Regions from separate parts of the Acidovorax sp. GW835-FHT14G06 genome, predicted to be linked through region 1. Evidence: predicted binding sites of a transcription regulator. Region 1 holds the regulator's gene; the other holds the start of a gene.
The links. The regulator sigma-54, encoded in region 1, starts transcription at its own class of promoters, with help from an activator protein. The targets are predictions, from matches to a motif close to TGGCANGNAANCTGCTTT.
Positions count from the first base shown of each region.

Region 2: AC1Q64_RS23340 (phenol hydroxylase subunit) is a predicted target of sigma-54. The motif match lies at 4,248-4,265, and genes of this name have one in related genera.

Region 1 is NZ_JBXAGA010000009.1:16,683-24,064, reverse strand. It holds gene AC1Q64_RS16605 (acyl-CoA thioesterase) at 1-437, opposite strand, end outside; gene AC1Q64_RS16600 (glutaredoxin domain-containing protein) at 679-1,158, shown strand; gene AC1Q64_RS16595 (RNA polymerase factor sigma-54) at 1,220-2,821, opposite strand; gene lptB (LPS export ABC transporter ATP-binding protein) at 2,994-3,791, opposite strand; gene lptA (lipopolysaccharide transport periplasmic protein LptA) at 3,803-4,462, opposite strand; gene AC1Q64_RS16580 (thiol:disulfide interchange protein DsbA/DsbL) at 4,570-5,226, opposite strand; gene AC1Q64_RS16575 (SPOR domain-containing protein) at 5,319-5,975, opposite strand; gene argS (arginine--tRNA ligase) at 5,991-7,382, opposite strand, start outside.
Region 2 is NZ_JBXAGA010000019.1:23,099-30,480, forward strand. It holds gene AC1Q64_RS23315 (MaoC family dehydratase) at 1-119, shown strand, start outside; gene AC1Q64_RS23320 (MarC family protein) at 124-744, shown strand; gene AC1Q64_RS23325 (hypothetical protein) at 759-1,451, opposite strand; gene AC1Q64_RS23330 (GntR family transcriptional regulator) at 1,529-2,275, opposite strand; gene AC1Q64_RS23335 (sigma 54-interacting transcriptional regulator) at 2,284-3,963, opposite strand; gene AC1Q64_RS23340 (phenol hydroxylase subunit) at 4,306-4,506, shown strand; gene AC1Q64_RS23345 (aromatic/alkene monooxygenase hydroxylase subunit beta) at 4,553-5,548, shown strand; gene AC1Q64_RS23350 (MmoB/DmpM family protein) at 5,574-5,843, shown strand; gene AC1Q64_RS23355 (aromatic/alkene/methane monooxygenase hydroxylase/oxygenase subunit alpha) at 5,868-7,382, shown strand, end outside.

The DNA.
Region 1 (7,382 bases):
GGCGTGCCCGCGCGGGCCAGCAGCAACTGGCGGATGGAGTCAGGGATCGGGGCGACCTTGCGGCTGGCCTTGCCGATGAAGACGATGCCAATCTTGCCGCGCGCCACCTCGCGGCCTGAGGCCTTCTCGGTCATGCAAAAGACCAGGTCAAACCCATAGCGGTTGAAGTCCGCAGGCGCCATCTCCACGCGCATGGTCTCGCCATGAAAACCTTCGGACTTGTACTGCGCCACGATGTCGCCCACCACGATGGACAGCCCGCCCACATCGGCCTCAGGGTAGCCCAGGGACTGGAAAAAGCGCACGCGCGCTTCGGACACCAGGCTGAGCAGCTGGGCGTTGTCCAGATGCCCGCCCTGGTTGACGTGGCTGATGTAGATCTGCAGTTCGGTGGCAAAACCGAAGTGCGCGGGAAGGTCGAAGACGATGCGGGCCATGGGGCGGAAAGTGGTAGGGCAAAACAGGAAGCGGGGGGACGGGTACCAACGGCGGACATAGCGCATTGCGCGACAGACAATGTCTGCCTTCCAGGCACCCGATGAGAAGCACGCGGGGGTCACCAGCCCATCCACACCGTGGCGCCCGTGCCGCTGCATGGGGGTGTTGCGCACGAGTCCTGTGAGCCGGGCGCCACTGTCTCGTATGCTCTCGGGCAGTGGATTTTACCGGAGCCCCCTCATGCGCCTTTTTGTTCGGACCCTGCTGACCACCCTGGCGCTGGCAGTGATGCCTCTGGCTGCCAACGCTCAAACACTCTACAAATCAGTGGGAGTAGACGGCAGGGTGGTCTACAGCGACCAGCCACCGGTGACTGGAGCCGTAGAGAAAACGATGAAGCTGGAAAACCTGCCAGTCAGCGTGGTGCCAGGCGCGGCCTCCACTCCCCAAGCAGCAACCCCCGACACCCCACAGGTCGCAATCGCACGAGGCGATGTGGTGCTTTATATGGCCACCTGGTGCGGTTACTGCAAGGCGGCCAAGGCCTATCTGACTAACAAGGGCATCGCCTACCGGGAGTTGGACATCGACACGCCTTCTGGCAAGGCTGCGTTCAAGCAACTGGGTGCCAGAGGTGTGCCAGTCTTGCTGACCAACGGCCAGAAAATCGCCGGGTTCACACCCCAGGCGTATGACGCGGTATTCATGGCGCGCAAGTAATCCGTCAGCATCCTGCGTTCAGGGCGTTGAGGGAGGCTTATGCTCTTCAATGCGTTGAGCACTACAACGCCTTGCGCAGATTGGCCGGCGCGATCTTGAGCGCCTCGCGGTACTTGGCCACCGTGCGGCGTGCGCACTCGATGCCCTGCTCCTTGAGCATCTCGGCAATCTGGCTGTCGGACAGCGGCTTGGCGGGGTTTTCGGCAGACACGAACTGCTTGATGAGCGCGCGCACGGCGGTGCTCGATGCATTGCCGCCGGTCTCGGTGCCCAGACCCGAGCCAAAGAAATATTTGAGCTCGTAGGTGCCAATCGGTGTGGCCATGTACTTGGCGGTGGTCACGCGGCTGATGGTGGACTCGTGCAGGCCCAGCTCGTCGGCGATGTCGCGCAGCACCAGCGGGCGCATGGCCAGTTCGCCGTGGGTGAAGAAGTTCTTCTGCCGCTCGACGATGGCGCGCGAGACGCGCAGGATGGTGTCAAAGCGCTGCTGGATGTTCTTGATGAACCATCGCGCCTCCTGCAGGCGCTGCTGCATGCCCTGATGTCCCTCGCCGCCCTTGTGGCCGCGCAGTGCGCCAGCGTAGATGTCGTGCACGCGCAGGCGCGGCATCACGTCGGGGTTGAGCTGCACGATGAAGTTGTGCTGCCCGCTGTGCCCATTGGCACGCCCGGCTTTGCGCACGATGACGTCGGGGATGATGATGTTGCGCTCTACATCGGCAAAGCGGCGGCCGGGGCGGGGCTCCAGCCGTGCGATCAGCGCCATGGCGGCACGCGTGCGCTCTTCGCCGCTGGCGCCGCCTTCGCTGCACAGCAGCGTCAGGCGACGGATGTCGCGGCGGGCCAGCATCTCCAGCGGCTGCTGGCAGATCGAGAGTGCTGTACGCACCGTGTCCGGGTCGGCATCGCTGTCTTCGTCGGCGGCCAGGGCCGTGAGCTGCAGCGTCAGGCATTCGGCCAGGTTGCGCGCGCCCACGCCCACAGGCTCCAGGCTTTGCAGAAGCCGCTGGGCCACGGTGAAGCGGTGCACCAGCTCCTCAATCTGCTCCAGATCGTCGGGCCCGGCCAGGCTGATGGCCAGCTCTTCGAGCGGCTCTTCGAGGTAGCCATCGTCGTTCAGCGATTCGATGAGAAAACGCAGCGCGGCCGTGTCCACTTCAGACAGCCGCAGCGACAGCGCCTGGCGGTGCAGAAAGGCGGTGAGCGATTCTTGCGAGCGGGCCAGCTCGGTAGCGTCGGCCCCGTCGCCTTCCGCATCGTTGCGGGTGCGTGCCGGGGCGTCGCCGCCCCACTCGGCGTCGTTGGGCGCCATCTCAACGGTGCCGTCGCCGCTCCAGTCGGGCTCGTCGGCGCCTCCACCGGGGATTTCAGCCTCGTTTTGGCTCTCAGTGCTGGTACTGTTTGCACTGACAGCTCCTGAAAACATAGCATCATCGGCACCGTAGTCGTCGGCCTGCGCGGGCGTATCGGCGGCTTCCAGACCAAACTCCTCGCGCGGTGCTTCGTCGGCATTGCGTTCGAGGAACGGGTTTTCGTCGAGCATCTGCTCGACTTCCTGCGAGAGTTCGAGCGTGGACAACTGCAGCAGCCGGATGGACTGCTGGAGCTGGGGGGTCAATGCAAGGTGCTGCGAGACGCGCAGCGAGAGTCCAGGCTTCATTGATTGAGCGCCGCCGGGCCGCCCCAAGGCGCGAAAGCCCCCTTGGGGGGCAGCGAACCACGCGCAGCGGGGAGCGTGGGGGCACAGTGCTGCGCCGCCGGGCCGCCCCAAGGCGCGAAAGCCCCCTCAGGAGGCAGCGCAGTACACAAAGTGACAAGCGTGGGGGCCATGTCTACATCCTGAAGTGTTCGCCGAGGTACACACGGCGCACTTCGGCGTTGTCCACGATCTCGGAGGGGGTGCCCTGCGCCAGCACGCGGCCGTCGCTGATGATGAAGGCGTGGTCGCAGATGCCCAGCGTCTCGCGCACGTTGTGGTCGGTGATCAGCACACCAATGCCGCGTGCCTTGAGGAAGCCGATGATGCGCTGGATCTCGATCACGGCGATGGGGTCAATGCCCGCAAAGGGCTCGTCCAGCAGGATAAAGCGCGGCTGGGTGGCGAGGGCGCGGGCGATCTCGACGCGGCGGCGCTCGCCACCGGACAAGGCCAGGGCAGGCGATGCACGCAGGTGGTCCACACGCAGCTCTTGCAACAGGGCCGTCAGGCGCTCCTCGATGGCGTCGCGCGTCAGCGGCTGGCCGTCGTCGGCACGCTGCAGCTCCAGCACTGCACGCACGTTTTCTTCGACGGTGAGCTTGCGGAAAATGGAGGCTTCCTGCGGCAGGTACGACAGCCCCAGCCGTGAGCGGCGGTGGATGGGCATGTGGGCCACCGAGTGGCCGTCGATACGGATGTCGCCCGCATCGCTGCGCACCAGGCCCACGATCATGTAGAAGGACGTGGTCTTGCCCGCGCCGTTGGGGCCCAGCAGCCCCACGACCTCGCCTTTTTGCACCACCAGCGACACATCCTTGACGACCTTGCGGCTGCCATAGGACTTGGCCAGGTGCTGAACCTCCAGGCGGCTGCCCGACTGGGAATCGGGCCCCAGGCGGTTATCAGCCCGGGTATCAGGACCAGTACTCACAGCGGGCCCGCTCACTTGGCGCCGCCGCCAAGGCTGTTGCTGGGGCGCAGCGCCGGTGCGGGCGCGTCAGGCACTGCGGCTGGGGCCGCCGCGCCGGACGGCGGGTCTTTGGGCGCCAGCACGGCACGCACGCGGCCACCGGACGCTGGCGTGTCGCCTGCGGCAGCAGACGACGCTGGTGCCCTCTGGCCGTCCACCGTGAACACGTCGGTGAGGTTGTTATAGACGATCACGGCACCGGTGATCTCGTCGTTCAGTACCGACCCACGGTAGCGGCGGAGTTCGGCGCGGGTGATGAAGCGCACGTTGTCGGCTTTGCCGTCGTACTCGATGACCTCGCTCTCGCCTTCGATGAACTCGTCTGGCACTCCAGCTACGGTGTCGCGCTTTTGGCGGAAAAACGCCCGTTTGCCCGCCTCGGCCGTGACCACGCCGTATTGGTAACCGTCGGCGTCCTGGCGCACATCCAGCCGCGCACCGCGCAACACGATGGTGCCTTTGGTCATCACCACGCGGCCCGAGAACACGCTGGTCTGCTTGAGTTCATCGTGGCGCAGGGCGTCGGCCTCGATGTTCATGGGCTTGGCACGGTCGGCCTTTTCGGCGTGTGCCATACCCGCAAGACCGGTCAGGGCTGCGAGCAACAGGAGGGGGAGTAGGCGGTGGGTCATAGGGCACGAATCTTGCAATGATTGTAGCCACCCGATAGTACCCACCCCGAAAAAAAGCCCGCATCAGCGGGCTTTTGGAACAGCTTGCCGACAGAGTCGGCACCTTGTCAGGCTTTGCGCGCCGTGGCCGCCAGGTATTCGACCACTTGCAGCACCGTCTGCATGCTGCCAGCCATCGTGCCGTCGGTGTAGTACTTGCCCGCCACGCCCATGGACGGCACGCCTTCGACGCCATACGAATCTTGCAGCTGCGAGGCGCGACGCACCTGGTTGGCCACGCTGAAGGAACCATAGACTTCCTTGAACTTGGCGGCATCCACGCCCTGCTGGGTCACCCAGGCCAGGATTTCGTCGTCCTTGGCGAGCTTGGCCTTCTCCACATGGATGGCGCGGAATACCTTGGCGTGCAGCGCGTCGAGCTTGCCCATGCCTTCGAGTGTGTAGTACAGCTTTTGCTGGGGCACAAAGCTGGCGTTGAACGCCACGGGCACGCGGCGGATGGAGAGGTCCTTGGGCGCGGCCTTGACCCAGGCGTCCAGCGTGGGCTCAAAGGCGTTGCAGTGGGGACAGCTGTACCAGAAGAACTCGATCACATCGACCTTGCCAGCGGGGGCATCGGGGGCGACGGGCTTGTCCAGCCGCTTGAAGTCCTTGCCCTCCTTGAACTGGCGGGCTTGCGCCATGGCGGGGTTGGCCACTGGCAGCGTCAGGGCAGAAGCGGCAACCGCCGACGCGGCGGACAAAGAAAACTCACGGCGTTTCATGACAAAGACTCTCCTGGTTCAGGTATGGGGGATGTGAGACATCCCTTTACAAAAAGTTCAGCCCTGGCGTTGACGCCGTTTTGGCAGGCCTGTCAGCGCTGCACGCGCACCAGCGCCGACTCCAGCCCGGCGCCATCGAGCTTTTCCTTGAGCACCTCGGCATCGTCACGCTTGGTGAAGGGGCCGATGCGCACCCGGAAGACCGCACGGCCATTTTGCTCACGCTCGCTCACGCGGGCCTCCCAGCCCAGCATGGCCAGCTTGGCGCGCTGGGCGTCTGCGTCGGCCTGGGTGCGGAAGGCGCCCGCCTGCACGAAGTAGTCAAACGGGTCCACACTGCCCTTGGCCGCTGCCTTGGCCACGGCCAGATCGCCCAGCGGATCGGCGCCTGCCTTGCTCTCGGCCTTGGCGTCGGCTTTGGCCTCTGGCTTGCTCGCTGCAGGCTTGGCCGCTGAGGCGGCAGCGCGCACCTCGGGGGCAGGTGCCGATGCAGGAGACGATGCGGCGGCTGCAACCGGTGGCGCGGCAGGACGTGCCGGATTCTTGCCATACAGCGGCGAGTTCGGATCCCAGTTCTTGTTCTTCTGGGATTCGGCTGCGTCCATGTCTGCCCCCCGACCATTGCCCTTGTTCAGGAAGGGCACCGGCACCTTGGTCACATACACGGCCACGGCCAGCGCCGCGCCCAGGCCCACAATGACCCCGACGATGAAGCCGACAATGGTCCCGCCCGTCTGTTGCTTTTTCATATTGGTAGTAACTGCTTACATTCTGGCTGGGGCCGACACGCCCAGCACGGCCAGGCCATTGTGCAATACCTGGGCGGTGGCGGCGACCAGCGCCAGGCGCGCCTTCTTCACCGCCTCGTCATCCACCAGGATGCGCTCGGCATCGTAATAGCTGTGGTAACTGGCGGCCAGGTCGCGCAGGTAGAACGTCACATCGTGCGGCGCCTCGCCATCTGCGGCGGCGGTCAGCATCTCGGGGTACTTGGCCAGCTGCAGCATCAGCGCCTGGGCCTGAGGGCCCTCCAGCGCGGACAGGTCCACATCCTTGAGCGAAGCCACATCACCACCGCCCGCCTCTTGCCAGGCGCGCAGCACCGACTGGATGCGCGCATGCGCGTACTGCACGTAGTACACCGGGTTGTCGTTGTTCTGGGCCACGGCCAGATCCACGTCGAAGGTGTACTCGGTGTCGGGCTTGCGGCTGAGCAGGAAAAAGCGCACCGCATCCTTGCTGGTCCACTCGATCAGGTCGCGCAGCGTGACGTAGCTGCCCGCACGCTTGCTGATCTTGACCTCTTCGCCGCCCTTGACCACCCGCACCATGGTGTGCAGCACGTAGTCGGGGTAGCCCTGCGGAATGCCCACATCGGCCGCCTGCAGGCCGGCGCGCACGCGGGCGATGGTGCCGTGGTGGTCCGTGCCCTGGATGTTGACGACCTTGGTGAAGCCGCGCTCCCACTTGGCAATGTGGTAGGCCACGTCGGGCACGAAGTAGGTGAACGTGCCGTCCTGCTTGCGCATGACGCGGTCCTTGTCGTCGCCGTAGTCGGTGCTCTTGAGCCACAGCGCGCCGTCTTGCTCATACGTCTTGCCGTTGGCCACGAGCTTGTTCACGGCAGCCTCGACGCGGCCGCTGGTGTACAGGCTCGATTCCAGGTAGTACTCATCAAAGTGCAGGTTGAACGCCTGCAGGTCCTTGTCTTGCTCGTTGCGCAGGTAGGCCACCGCAAACTGGCGGATATTGTCGTAATCCTCCACATCGCCATTGGCCGTGAACTCGCGGTCGTCGGCCTTGACGGTGGCCTTGGCCTTGAAGGCCTCGGCAATGTCGGCGATGTAGTCACCGTTGTAGAAGTTCTTGGCCAGCGGGTTGTCGCTGTCGGTAGGCCAGCAGTCGTCTCCGGGCTTGAAACCCTTGGCGCGCAGCTGCGTGCTCTTGGTCAGAGTGTCGATCTGCACGCCCGCGTCGTTGTAATAGAACTCGCGGTGCACCTTCCAGCCCTGGGTGCTGAACAGGTTGCAGATGGCATCGCCCAGCGCGGCCTGGCGGCCGTGGCCCACGTGCAGCGGGCCCGTGGGGTTGGCCGACACGAACTCGACCAGCACCTGCTGGCCATTGCTGGCCTGGTAACCAAAGCGCTCGCCCGC
Region 2 (7,382 bases), on a different contig from region 1:
GCAAACGCCCCGACGTCGGCCTGGTGCGCACGATCTGGGAGATGTTCAACCAGCAGGGCGAGAAAGTGCTGCACATGGAGGGCTACGGCATGTTCAGAAGACGGGAGCCCGCACAATAGCGGCATGGACTTCAAGCCCCTGATCACCCTGCTGGCCCTGGTCAACCCGCTGGCCATCGTGCCCTTCTTCATCCACTACACGCAGGGCTTCAGTGCGGCGCAGCGCAAGCGCACCATCCTGATCTCGTCATTCAGCGCCTTCGTGGTCATCGCCACCTGCGCCATCATGGGCCTGCAGGTGCTGGAGTTCTTCAGCATCTCGCTGGCGAGCTTCCAGGTGGGTGGCGGCATGCTGCTGCTGACCTCGGCCCTGTCCATGCTGAACGCCCAGCCGGCCGAGGCCAAGGCCACCAAGGGCGAGGTGGACGACGCGGGCACCAAGGCCTCGATCGCGGTGGTGCCGCTGACCATCCCGCTGCTCACCGGCCCGGCCACCATGTCCACGGTGGTGATCTACGCCGACCAGGCCAAGACCTTCTTCCAGCACGCCGCCCTGGTGGGCTACGGCGTGGTGATCGCGCTGGCCACCGCCGTGTGCTTCGCCGCGGCCCGGCCCATCGCGCGCTTCCTGGGCCAGACCGGCATCAACGTGATGACCCGGCTGATGGGCCTGATCCTGGCCGCGCTCGCGGTGGAGGTGATGGCCGCCGGTCTGGTCAAGCTGTTCCCGGCGCTGGGCGCCTGAGCAGCGACCCCGGTTCAGCCGAACTTGATGAACAGCTTGCTGTAGGGCGCCTTGACCTGGCCGATGGCCTTCTCGATCAAGGCCCTGTCGCCCGCCGCCACCGCCGCGTTCAGCGCCTCCACCGACCGAGTCACCGCGCCCAGCAGTTCCTTGAACTCTGGCGATGACTGCGCCGCCGCAGTGGCTTCGCTGGCGAGCAGGCCCGCCAGGTAGTTCAGCACGCCGGCCTGCGCGGCCAGCTTCGGCAAACCGCCGTCCGCCTGGAGCCACTTCGGCCCCTCGTCCAGCAGATGCTCCATCTGGGCGTGGTAGGCGTTCATGTGGTCGCTGTAGACGATCACCTGGTTCTGTCGCCGCAGTTCACTGAGCAGGTCGCGCACCGACTCCAGCGTGGCGTGTGCGTCGGTCAGTTTGCCAGCGGCCACCTGTTGCGCGGCCACCGCGTAGTACCCGTCGACGCCCGTCAGCGTCTTGGCCATCAGCGCATCGTTGGCATAAGGCACGGTGGGCTGGGACTTCACCAGCTGGGTCACCTGGGCCCAGGCCTGTTGTGCCTGCTTAAGCGCTTCGGCGGACTCGCCGGCCTGGCCGGCGTTGGTCTTGAACAGGGCAGCACGGTAGGGCACGTAGGCCTTCTGCAGGGCATCGGTGACAGGGTCGGCCGCCCAGGCGGGCCAGGCGCAGGCGCCCGCGGCAAGGACAAGCACGGACAGGACTCGGAGGTGTGGGTACTTCATGGCCGTTGCAGGTGGACAAGGGGAAGACCATGGTACCCCTACCCGTATTAAGACAGCTTAAATCCGCCCCCTGCCGCCGCGTCTGCGTGCCGCGTCAGGATGTCGCAGGTCAGGCGGATGTGGGCTTCCAGCGCCAGCGCGGCGCGCGCCTCCTGCCGCGCCATCGCCGCCAGAAAGATGCCCTGGTGCTCGGCGTGCACATCGCGGTCGAAGCCCGGCGTGGCGCCGATGCGGATGGCGATGTGGCGGTAGCGCTCGCCGTGGCGGTAGAGGATGTCCAGCAGATGCCGCGTCCAGGGTGAGCTGTGGCCCGCGATCAGGGTTTCGTGGAAGTGGCGGTTGGCGCGCTCCCACTGGTCCGGGTCGCGGCCGGCGCCGCCCTCCTCGGCCACGCTGAGCTGTGCAAAGGCCCCGCGCACCGAGCGCTCCCAGCCCGCGTCGCCGAGCCGGATCGACTGGCGCAGCGCTTCGGTTTCCAGCCGCACGCGGGTGTCGGTCAGGTCGCGCAGATCGTCCAGCGAGACCGCGCTGACGCGGTAGCCGCGCTGGCCTTCGACCGTGACCAGCGCGTCGGACACGAGCAGCGCCAACGCCTCCCGCAGCGTGCCGGCGCCCACGCCGTAGTGGTCCTTGAGGTGCTCGACGCGCAGGCGCTGGCCCGGCTGCAGATCGCCGCACACGATGTCGTGACGCAGCGCCCGGTAGGCGCGTTCGGTGAGCGTGCGGGGTTCGGGTTCGTCGCTGCGCGGCGCAGGGCCGGCAGCGTGGACGGGTTGGAGCAGTGTGTGCAACATGAACGTGCTCAGTCGGGTTCGGGGTTCTGGGCGCGCTTGAGCCGGTAGGCCAGCTGCGCGCGGCTCAGACCCAGCAGGCGGGCGGCGCCGGCCAGATTGCCGCGGCTGCGCTCGACCGCCAGGGCCAGCACCTGCGCCTCCAGGGTCTCGATCGGCACGCCGGCATCGAGCACCTGCGCGCACAGGCGCAGCTCGTCCTCGGGCGCACGGCGCGCCAGCCGGCCCTGCGGGTCGATGCCGTCCTGCGTCGGCTCGGACTGGTTGGGGAACAGGTGCTCGGCCTCGATCACGCCGCCCTGCGCCGCCAGGATCACGCCGCGCTCGACCAGGTTCTCCAGCTCGCGCACGTTGCCGGGCCAGCGGTGGCGAGCCAGCGTCTGCAGCGCACGGTCGCTGAAGCCGCCCAGGCGCTTCTGGTGCAGCGCGGTGAAGCGCGCCAGCAGGTGCCGAGCCAGCGGCTCGATGTCGCTGCTGCGTTCGCGCAGCGGCGGGATGCAGATCGGGTAGACGTTGAGGCGGTAGAACAGGTCGCGCCGGAACTGCCCGCGTTCGACCGCGGCTTCGAGGTTGACGTTGGTCGCCGTCACGAGGCGCACGTTGACCTTGCGCGCGCTCTCGCTGCCCAGGCGCTCGATCTCGCCCTCCTGCAGCACGCGCAGCAGCTTGGCCTGCGCCGGCAGCGGCATGTCGCCCACCTCGTCGAGGAACAGCGTGCCGCCTTCGGCCCGCTCGAAGCGGCCGGCCCGCGCCGCATGCGCGCCGGTGAAGGCGCCCTTCTCGACGCCGAACAGCTCGGCCTCGATCAGCTCGGCCGGCAGCGCCGCGCAGTTGACCGCCACGAACGGCCCGGCGGCGCGCTCGGAGTGTTCGTGCAGCGCGCGCGCGAAGCGCTCCTTGCCCACGCCGGTCTCGCCGGTCAGCAGCACCGTCACCTGCGTCGCCGCGGCGCGGCGCATCAGGTCGTGCGCGTGCTGGAAGCCCGGCGAGGAGCCGACCAGCATGCCACCCGACTCGGCAGGCTCCAGCGTGTTCTTCAACGCCTCGACCTGCTGGTTCAGCGCGGCCATCTTCTCCAGCAGCGAGTCGTCCTCGAAGTACTGGCGGTGCGCATCGCCGTCGGGCCAGTCGTCGATCGGGCGGCCCTCTATCAGGCAGTGGTCGTCGCCGCAGGCCGAACACTTGATTTCCTTGAACAGGATCAGCCGGCCCATGAAGGCGCTGCTGTAGCCGCTGGCGTAGCCCAGCAGGGTCCAGCAGGCCGGCTCGTCGACCACGCCATAGTGAAGGCGGTGCGCGTGTGCCTCCCACGAATCGTCCCAGCGGAACACGCCCTCGAAGCGGCCGGCCGCGGCGTCCATCTCCAGCCGCACCGGCGTGACCCGGGCCGCACCCTCGAGCATGTGCAGCTGCGGCCCGACCAGGAACATGTCTTCCAGCGTCTTCTTGCCGCGCGTCTTGGCCGCGAAGCCCGCATCGTGCAGGCCGCAGGCATAGCCCATGCGCGTGAGCAGGCGCCGCGCGTGTTCCTTGCCGACCGAGGTGATGAGGTCGTGGCGCAGCGCCGTCAGCGCCGCGGTGTGCAGCAGCACCATGCGCCGCTCGCCCAGCCAGATGGCGCCGCTGTGCGGCTCGAAGCGCAGCAGCCGGCGCAGGTCGTTGTCGGGCGGGTAGGTCAGGTGGGGGTCCAAAGGTGTCTCCGGTGGGTCGCTCTGCCGCGACTGGAATCTCGATATTTTCCGCCAAGCACCCCCAAATCGACAAACCGGCGAAGCAGTGCCTGAAATTGATCATTTGATCACTCGCAGCAAAAAGCACCTCATCAAATCGAGATTTTTCTCACGTGCTGCGCCGCAACAGTCCAAGAAACAGACTATCGAAGGGTGTCTGGCGATCCAGATGCTGCGCTGCACACCGACATTTTTCTCAGGGATTTCCCTGAAATATCGAGATTTTCGACCCAACCCCGGCAGACTGGCACGCCACCTGCGAAAGGGGACGCGTCCGACAACGCACCGACCGCCCCAAGCACCATGCCCCAGACCACCGACACCTCCCTGCCCGCCGTCGACACCTCGCTGCGCTTCGTGCGGGTGATCGAACGCCGTGCCGACGGCCTGGTCGCCTTCGAGTTCTCGATCGGCTGGCCGGAGCTGGCGGTGGAGCTGATGCTGCCGGCCTCGGCCTTCGAGGCCTTCTGCGCCAACAACCGGGTGCAGCGTCTGGACACCTGAGTTCCCGAGAGCCGTTCAACAACCATTCCAACGGAGACAAGCACCGATGAACATCGACCTGCAGGCGCGGGAGATCACGCCGCTGCGCCAGACCTACGCCCACGTGGCGAAATACATCGGCGGCGACAAAACCGCCAGCCGCTACCAGGAGGCCACTTTCGGCGCCCAGCCGATGGTCAACTTCCACTACCGGCCGACCTGGGACCCGGGCCACGAACTCTTCGACGCCAGCCGCAGCAAGATCGTGCTGGCCGACTGGTACGTGCTCAAGGACCCGCGCCAGTTCTATTACGCCACCTGGACCATGGCCCGCGCCAAGCAGCAGGACGCGATGGAGGCCAACTTCCAGTTCGTCGAGCAGCGCGGCATGGTCGGCATGATGCCCGACGCCGTGCGCGAGAAGGCCCTGAGCGTGCTGATGCCGCTGCGCCACGCGGCCTGGGGTGCCAACATGAACAACGCGTCCATCTGCGCCTACGGCTACGGCACCGCCTTCACCGCGCCGGCCATGTTCCACGCGATGGACAACCTGGGTGTGGCGCAGTACCTGACCCGCCTGGGCCTGGTGCTGGGCGAGCCGCAGTCCATGGAAGACGGCAAGCAGGCCTGGCTGGACGCCCCCGAGTGGCAGGGCCTGCGCCGGCTGGTCGAGGACAGCTTCGTGGTCAGCGACCCGTTCGAGCTGTTCGTGGCGCAGAACTTCGCGCTCGACGGCCTGCTGTACCCGCTGATCTACGGTGGCTTCGTGGACGACCACGTCGCCCTGCAGGGCGGCACCGCGGTCGCAATGCTGACCAGCTTCATGCCCGAGTGGCACGACGAAACCGCGCGCTGGATCGACGCCGTCATCAAGGCCGCGGGCGCCGAATCGGACGCCAACAAAGCCCTGCTGCGCGGCTGGGCCGGCCACTGGATGGACCGCGCCCAGGCCGCCCTCTCGCCCATCGCCCGCCTGGCCCTGGGCGAGACCGGAGAAACCGTGTTGAGCGACGCCCGCGTGCAGCTGCAGGCGCGCCTGGCCAAGACCGGCGTCACCGCCTGACCAGGCCTGAACAGGAGACCACAACATGTCCGACGTATTCATCGCCTTCCAACACAACGAAGAGTCCCGTCCGGTGATCGACGCCATCGTGGCCGACAACCCGAACGCGGTGCTGACCCACCCGACCGGCCTGGTCAAGATCAACGCGCCCGGCAGCCTGACCATCCGCCGCGAAACCATCGAGGGCCTCACCGGGCGGCCCTACGACCTGCAAGCCATCCACGTCAACCTCGTCACCCTCTCGGGCTACATCGACGAGGACGACGACCAGCTCACGCTGAGCTGGAAGCACTGAACACAACGCAGAAGGAGACAACGCATGGACACCCGTGTTGCCAGCAAGAAGCTCGGCCTGAAAGAACGCTACGCCGCCATGACCCGCGGCCTGGGCTGGGAGACCAGCTACCAGCCGATGGACAAGGTGTTCCCGTACGACAAGTACGAGGGCATCAAGATCCACGACTGGGACAAGTGGCAGGACCCGTTCCGCCTGACGATGGACGCGTACTGGAAGTACCAGGGCGAGAAGGAGAAGAAGCTCTACGCCGTCATCGAGGCCTTCGCGCAGAACAACGGCCAGCTCGGCGTGACCGACGCGCGCTACGTCAACGCGCTCAAGCTGTTCATCCAGGGCGTGACGCCGCTGGAGTACTACGCGCACCGCGGCTTCGCCCATGTGGGCCGCCAGTTCACCGGCGAAGGCGCCCGCGTCGCGGCGCAGATGCAGTCCATCGACGAGCTGCGCCACTACCAGACCGAGACGCACGCGATCAGCCACTACAACAAGTACTTCAACGGCATTCACCACTCGAACCACTGGTACGACCGCGTGTGGTACCTGTCGGTGCCGAAGTCCTTCTTCGAAGACGCCTGCACCGGTGGTCCGTTCGAGTTCCTCACAGCCGTCAGCTTCAGCTTCGAGTACGTGCTGACCAACCTGCTGTTCGTGCCCTTCATGAGCGGCGCGGCGCACAACGGCGACATGTCCACCGTGACCTTCGGCTTCAGCGCGCAGAGCGACGAGAGCCGCCACATGACGCTGGGCATCGAGTGCATCAAGTTCCTGCTGGAGCAGGACCCGGACAACGTGCCCATCGTGCAGCGCTGGATCGACAAGTGGTTCTGGCGCGGCTACCGCCTGCTGACCCTGGTCGCGATGATGCAGGACTACATGCTGCCCAAGCGCGTGATGAGCTGGAAGGAAGCCTGGGAGATGTACGCCGAAGAAAACGGCGGCGCCCTGTTCAAGGACCTGGCGCGCTACGGCATCCGCGAGCCGGCCGGCTGGAAGCAGGCCTGCGAAGGCAAGGACCACATCAGCCACCAGGCCTGGGCCACCTTCTACAACTACAACGGCGCCGCCCCGTTCCACACCTGGGTGCCCAAGGAAGACGAACTGGCCTGGCTGAGCGAGAAGTACCCCGAGACCTTCGACAAGTACTACCGCCCGCGCTGGGAGTTCTGGCGCGACCAGGCCGCCGAAGGCAAGCGCTTCTACAACATGACGCTGCCGATGCTGTGCACCACCTGCCAGATCCCGATGCTGTTCACCGAAGAGGGTGACCCCAGCAAGATCTGCTACCGCGACAGCGACTACAAGGCCTACAAGTACCACTTCTGCAGCGACCACTGCAAGAGCATCTTCGACCACGAGCCCGAGAAGTACGTGCAGAGCTGGCTGCCGGTGCACCAGATCTACCAGGGCCACTGCTTCCCCGAAGGCACCGACCCGACCGCCGAGGGCTTCGACCCGCTGATGGCCGTGCTCAAGTACTACGAGATGGAAGTCGGCCGCGATAACTTCGACTTCGAAGGTTCGGAAGACCAGAAGAAC